2 linked regions of the Geobacter metallireducens GS-15 genome follow. The protein of the gene in region 2 interacts with the protein of the main gene of each other region in a pairwise test. Links are inferred from orthologs where the notes say so. Each region holds a gene or a part of one and is shown on either strand. Other genes may lie near its edges. The genes, in order: def and GMET_RS03020.

Region 1 (3,242 bases), 3.1 Mb from region 2 along the record:
AGGTCACGCTCGCAGGCAACTGCCAGAACGAGTTTGGGACGTTTCTCTATGATGACCTTCCGTGCCAGAGTTCCCCCTGTGGCCACGGAGATATCTATTGAGTATTTTTCGGCCAGTTCTGCCAGTCCCATGATATCGCAGCGGCCGCACCGGACGCATTTGTTGATGTTGCCGGTCACCTTGATCTCGCATTCGAAAAGCTGGAGACAGTGAGGCAGGAGTATCAAGACTCGGTCGGGTTTTACCCGGCGACGCTGGGAGAGAACCAGACTGTTATTCATGGCAATGAACGACTGGCGGATGGTGTCAATGGAGATGCCGAACGTGCGACCGATCAGTTCAATGGCCGGAAGAAGAAACTTGATGACAACACCGCGCAGAAAACGGGTGAAAAGGATATCCTTGCCGAGCGCCGAGGTCAGCACGAGCACAAGGGTGCCAAGGAGGGCTAGTAGGGACAGGCCACCAAAAACTATTCCGGCGATGCGAGGGAGGCTTGGGTGGATGTTCGCCAAGCCGGTCGTGGGAATCCACCAGAGAAGGTAGATTGCGCCGACAATCAGGAGACAAGTGACCCCCATGAGCACAATGAAAAGACGTTTTTTAGGAGTATTGTCAGGCATTTTAATGACCGAGCCGAATCCCTGGCTCCAGACGGCAACCTGCTAGGAAATCTTGAGCCGATAGCCGTTTCCTTCCTTCCAGTTGCAGTTCCTCGATTCGGAGGCTACCTGACCCGCAGCCGACGATGATCCCGTCTTTTCCGACAGCCATGATATCTCCGGGCTTGCCGCATTCAGTGGCCACCGACACCTTGTACAGCTTCAGTGTCTTGCCGTCCAGCGTGGTATACGCTCCGGGCCACGGAGTGAAGCCGCGAACGAGGTTTTTAATTTGCTGCGGCTCCTGCTTCCAGTCGATAAGGCCGTCTTCCTTCTTCAGCATCGGAGCGTAGCAGGTAAGAGCGTCATCCTGCTTTTCGCGAGTAAGGGTGCCTACCTGGAGTCTGTCCAGGGTCTCGTCGATGGTTTCAGCCCCAAGGAGGGAGAGGCGGTCGTGGAGCGACTGGGCGTCCTCGTCCGGGCCAATGGAGATGGACCGTTTGACAAGCATATCCCCCGTGTCGAGACCCGCATCCATCTGCATGGTGGTTATGCCGGTCTCGGTCTCGCCGTTGATGAGGCACCAGTTAATGGGAGCGGCCCCCCGGTAGCGTGGAAGGAGTGAGGCGTGAATGTTGATGCAGCCATGCCGAGGGATTTCGAGGAGGCTCTGGGGGAGAATCTGGCCGAAGGCGACCACCACAATCAGGTCAGGATTCAGTTCCCTGATCTGTGCGACAACCTCGGGCGCACGGACTTTCTGGGGCTGCAGGACCGGAATGCCATGCTCCTCGGCAATGACCTTCACGGGAGGCGGCACCAGTTTCTGGCCACGACCCTTGGGGCGGTCAGGTTGGGTCACGACGGCAATTACATCCTCGCCTCGCTCGATGAGTCTCGTGAGCGTGGGACAGGCGAAATCAGGGGTTCCCATGAAGATGATGCTGAGTCCGGCCATGCAGTAATCCTACCCTTCCTCAACCATGCGGCGGTATTTTTTCTTGAACATCTCCCGCTTCAGGGGAGAAAGGTGATCCACGAAGAGCATCCCTTCCAGGTGGTCTATCTCGTGCTGGAAAGCGATGGCCAGAAGCCCTTCCGCCCTATAGGTCACTTCCTCTCCATCGAGATTGAGCGCCTTAACGACAACCTTGGCGTGCCGGTGCACATTGGCGGAGTACTTGGGGACAGAGAGGCAACCCTCTTCCTCGTATGATTCCCCTTCGGTATGGACGAACACCGGGTTGATGCAGACAATCAGCTCCGGCCTTTCTTCGCGCTGAGAGACATCAATGACGATGACCCGCTGGCTTACGCCGATCTGCGGGGCGGCCAGGCCGACCCCCTGGGCGTCATACATGGTTTCGGCCATGTCGCGGACCAGTTCACGGGTCGCGTCGTTGATGACCGCAACCGGCACCGCCTTCTTTTTGAGGATCGGGTTGGGATAAGTAAGAATTGTACGCACCATGGTTCATGCACCTTCAACGATAGTTATTCGTATGAATATAGAGAGATAGGGCGAAAAAATCAAACCCTTCCTGACGGGACGGCGAAGTCACATGAGATCCACCGGGTCAACATCGATCAGGATCCGTATGCCGGAAGGAGGGGTATAGGTTCTCCGCAGACGGGCAAGGAGGCGGTGGAGCGCCGAACGTACCGGTGCCTTGAGTAGGAACTGCCACCGGTACCTCCCCCGCAGCTTCAGCAGGGGGGCGGGGGAGGGGCCGAGTATCTCGACATGTCCACCCGCTTCACGGCGCAGGGTGCGGATCTGTCCGGCAAGGCGCCTGCTCTCCTGTTCCACGGCTGATGCAGCAGTGCCGGTCAGGTAGATGGCCCCCAGGTGAACGAATGGTGGATAGCCGGTTTCCTGACGAAAGGCAAGCTCAGTCGTGTAAAACTCCTCCATGGATGCGGTTCCGGCGTGGATGAGAGCATAGTGGTCGGGATTGAGGGTCTGGATGATGACCCTCCCCGCATCCTCGCCCCGTCCGGCCCGCCCCATGAGCTGTGTCATCAGCTGATAGGTCCGTTCGGCGCTCCGGTAGTCGGGGATGTTGAGAGTTGACTCCACCGACACGATCCCCACGAGGGTGATGCCGGGGAAGTCGTGCCCTTTGGCAACCATCTGGGTGCCAATGAGGATGTCGGTCTTCCGCTCGGCCACCTTGCGCAAAATCCGTGCGTGGCCCCCTCTCCCCCGCGTTGTGTCCCGGTCCATCCGGTCGACCCGGGCTTCGGGAAAGCGTTCCCGCACAAGTTCTTCCACCTGTTCGGTGCCAAGGCCGAGGTGCGTGACCCGGGTGCTTCCGCAGTCGGGGCAGACAGAAGGGGCCGGGATGGCGTAGTCGCAGTAGTGGCAGACGTGGCGGTTCTTGCGCTGGTGATAGGTGAGGGTGACGGCGCAGTTGGGGCAGCGGAGCACGTGGCCGCACTCCTCGCAGGTGAGCCAGGTGGCAAAGCCGCGGCGGTTCAGAAAGACCAAAGTCTGCCCGCCGTTGGCCAGGTTGGCGGCCGTGGCATCGGCCAGCAGCGGGAGTATTGCATCGGCTTTTTTCCCCCGGGCATCGATAATCTCGGCATGGGGGACCGGAAGGCCATTCACCCGTTCGGGAAGGGAGAGGAGGGTGAGCT
Region 2 (3,115 bases):
CTCGATGAGCTTGCCTGCGGCGATGGACTTGATGCCCCCCGGAAATCCGGAGTGGCTATAGTACATCTTGTCGGCGAGCTTGTTGCCGGTGAGCTGAATCTTCTCAGCATTGACCACAACGACAAAATCACCAGTGTCAACACTCGGGGTGTAGATCGGCTTTTTCTTGCCGCGGAGGATATTGGCGATCTCGGTGGCCATGCGACCGAGCACCTTGTTATCAGCATCGACCAGGAACCAGTCCCTGGTTACTTCTTCTTTCTTTGCAACCTTCGTCGTCTTCATCGAACCCTCTCAAACTGGATGGAATAAAGAGTAAAACACTTTTCTCAGCGAAGGACGGATAATACTATGGCTATCAGCAGCTGTCAACCCTAAAATATATGTCAATAATAGACTTCCATGAGGCACAGCCCCTGAGGGGGGGCTGTCGGGCCGGCAAAACGTTCTCCAGGATACCGAAACAGAAGCGCCACGTCATCGGCACTCCGCCTCCCCCGGCCAACCTCCACCAGGGTGCCAACCATGATCCGGACCATGTTGCGCAGGAATCCGGAACCCTTTACGTCAATATGGAGGAGATCCCCTTCCAGTGCCAGGTCCACGGCATCTATCCGTCGGACTGTGGTCCGCGCGGCACAACCTGCTGTGCGAAAAGAGGCGAAATCATGCTCACCGACCATATGGCTGGCCCCCTTTTCCATGGCTGCCAGATCGAGCGTCTCCCTCGCGTGCCAGACATAGTGGCGGCAAAGGGGAGAACGGCGCTCCCCCCGGTGTATGGTATAGCGGTAGTGCTTGCCTGCGGCGTCAAAGCGCGGATTAAAGCCGTCCGGAGCCTCCAGCGCTTCCATCACAGCGATATCGGGAGGAAGAAGCGCATTGAGCCCATCGGAGAAGGCCCGCATCGGCAGCCCTTTGGCAGTGGTGAAGGCGGCAACCATGCCCCGGGCGTGGACACCGGCATCGGTGCGGCCAGAGGAATGCACGCGAACCGGTTCCTTCAGCAGCCTCGCCAACGCCTCTTCGACCACCTGCTGGACAGAGATGCCGTTGGGCTGAATCTGCCAGCCCGCGTAGTTTGTGCCGTCGTACTCGAGAACAAGTTTAATGGTATGCATAAAAATCAAGGACGCCCTGGAGGGCGTCCCGCTCATGGTGACATGTTGCCATGCGTCCCGGCTGGGGGATATACGAACAGGCCCTACCTGAGATACTTTTCGATCAGAATCTCGGCGATTTGGACGGCATTCGTGGCCGCACCCTTGCGGATATTGTCCGCCACCACCCAGAGGTTGAGGCCGTTGGCGATGGACTCGTCCTCACGGATTCGCCCCACGAGGGTCAGGTCCTGGCCGGCAGCGTCGATGGCCATGGGATAGGATGACGTGGCCGGATCGTCCACCAGCTCCACCCCGGGCGCCTTTGCCAGAAGTTCGCGGGCCGTGGCCACGGTCAGCTTGTTCTCGGTTTCGATATTCACTGACTCGGAGTGGCCGTAGAAGACCGGCACTCGAACTGCAGTGGCGGTTACCCCGATGTTCGCCTCAAGAATCTTCCGGGTTTCGTGCACCATCTTCATCTCTTCCTTGGTATAACCGTTGTCACCGAAGGAATCGATCTGAGGAAGGCAGTTGAAGGCGATCTGGTGGGGGTAGGTCGCCACTTCCGGCGACTTCCCCTGAAAAAGGGTGACCACCTGTTTCTGTAGCTCTTCAATAGCTTTCTTGCCGGTGCCGGAAACAGCCTGGTAGGTGGAGACCACGATCCGCCTGATGACAGCGTGGTCGTGGAGCGGCTTCAGGGCCACCACCATCTGGATGGTGGAGCAGTTGGGGTTGGCGATGATACCCTTCTTCCGGTAGTCGGCGATGGCGTGGGGATTCACCTCGGGAACCACCAGCGGCACGTCCGGATCCATCCGCCAGGCACTGGAGTTGTCGATACAAACGGCGCCGGCAGCTGCCGCCGCGGGACAGAAATCCCGGGAACGGTCGCCGCCAGCCGAAAAGAGGGCGATGTCGATCCCCTCAAAGGAGTCGCGGGTCAGCTCTTCCACCATCACCGGCTTTCCCTTGAACTCCAGCACCTCGCCGGCGCTCCGGGCACTGGCCAGGTAGCGGATCTTCCCCACAGGGAAGTTGCGCTCTTCGAGGCATTCGATCATCTGGCCACCGACGGCGCCAGTGGCGCCGACGACGGCCACGTTCCACAGTTTTGCCATTACTTATTTCTCCACGAGGATACGGAGCATCCGGCGCAGGGGCTCGGCAGCCCCCCAGAGGAGTTGATCGCCGCAGGTGAAGGCCTGCATGTACTGGGGGCCCATCTTCATCTTGCGGACCCGGCCGATAGGGACTGTGAGAAGCCCGGATACCGCGGCGGGGGTCAGGTCGGCCAAGGTGTCGGCCTTGGTGTTGGGGACGAACTTGACCCACTGGTTGTCGTTCTTGATCAGCTCTTCAATATCGCCCAGGGGGACGTCCTTGTTCAGCTTGATGGTCAGGGCCTGGCTGTGACAGCGCATGGCGCCGACGCGGACGCAGATGCCGTCCACCGGGATCGGGGTGGTTGTGCCGAGGATCTTGTTGGTCTCGGCGAAGCCCTTCCACTCCTCCCGGCTCTGGCCGTCCTCCACCTCCCGGTCGATCCAGGGAAGGACGCTGCCAGCCAGGGGGAAGCCGAACTCTTTCGTCGGCAGGGCGTCGCCGCGCAGGGTGGCGGTCACATCCCGGTCGATGTCGAGGATGGCCGACGAGGGATTCTTGAGGAGGTCAGCCACGGAACCGTGGAGGGTTCCCATCTGGGAGAGGAGTTCGCGCATGTTGGGGGCACCGGCGCCGGAAGCAGCCTGGTAGGTCATGGAGGTGAGCCACTCCACGAGGCCGGCCCGAAAAAGCCCTCCCAAGGCCATGAGCATGAGGCTCACGGTGCAGTTGCCGCCGATGAAATCCTTTTGCCCCTTGGCCAGGGCCGCGTCGATGACGTTGCGGTTCACCGGGTCGAGGATGATGACCGCATTCGGCTCCATCCGGAGGGTGGAGGCCGCGTCGATCCAGTATCCCTGCCACCCTTGCTTGCGGAGTTCCGGGTGGACGGCCTTGGTGTAGTCGCC

The links.
Region 1: the proteins of GMET_RS03020 (region 2) and def interact in binary tests that used the Escherichia coli proteins (3 or more experiments, as listed by UniProt). The link is inferred for Geobacter metallireducens GS-15 from one-to-one orthologs.

The regions. Positions count from the first base shown.
Region 1 is NC_007517.1:3,752,266-3,755,507, reverse strand. What follows is about bases 322-3,241. They hold def (peptide deformylase), read right to left. Parts: upstream 2,074-3,241; coding sequence 1,570-2,073; downstream 322-1,569. Other genes in these bases: priA (replication restart helicase PriA), read right to left, coding at 2,161-3,241; fmt (methionyl-tRNA formyltransferase), read right to left, coding at 625-1,560; GMET_RS16740 (DUF116 domain-containing protein), read right to left, coding at 322-623. In the rest of the region: more of GMET_RS16740, read right to left, coding at 1-321; more of priA, read right to left, coding at 3,242-3,242. UniProt on the Escherichia coli protein: Removes the formyl group from the N-terminal Met of newly synthesized proteins. Requires at least a dipeptide for an efficient rate of reaction. N-terminal L-methionine is a prerequisite for activity but the enzyme has broad specificity at other positions.
Region 2 is NC_007517.1:674,258-677,372, reverse strand. What follows is about bases 215-3,007. They hold GMET_RS03020 (aspartate-semialdehyde dehydrogenase), read right to left. Parts: upstream 2,225-3,007; coding sequence 1,205-2,224; downstream 215-1,204. Other genes in these bases: asd (aspartate-semialdehyde dehydrogenase), read right to left, coding at 2,228-3,007; truA (tRNA pseudouridine(38-40) synthase TruA), read right to left, coding at 387-1,121; rplM (50S ribosomal protein L13), read right to left, coding at 215-285. In the rest of the region: more of rplM, read right to left, coding at 1-214; more of asd, read right to left, coding at 3,008-3,115.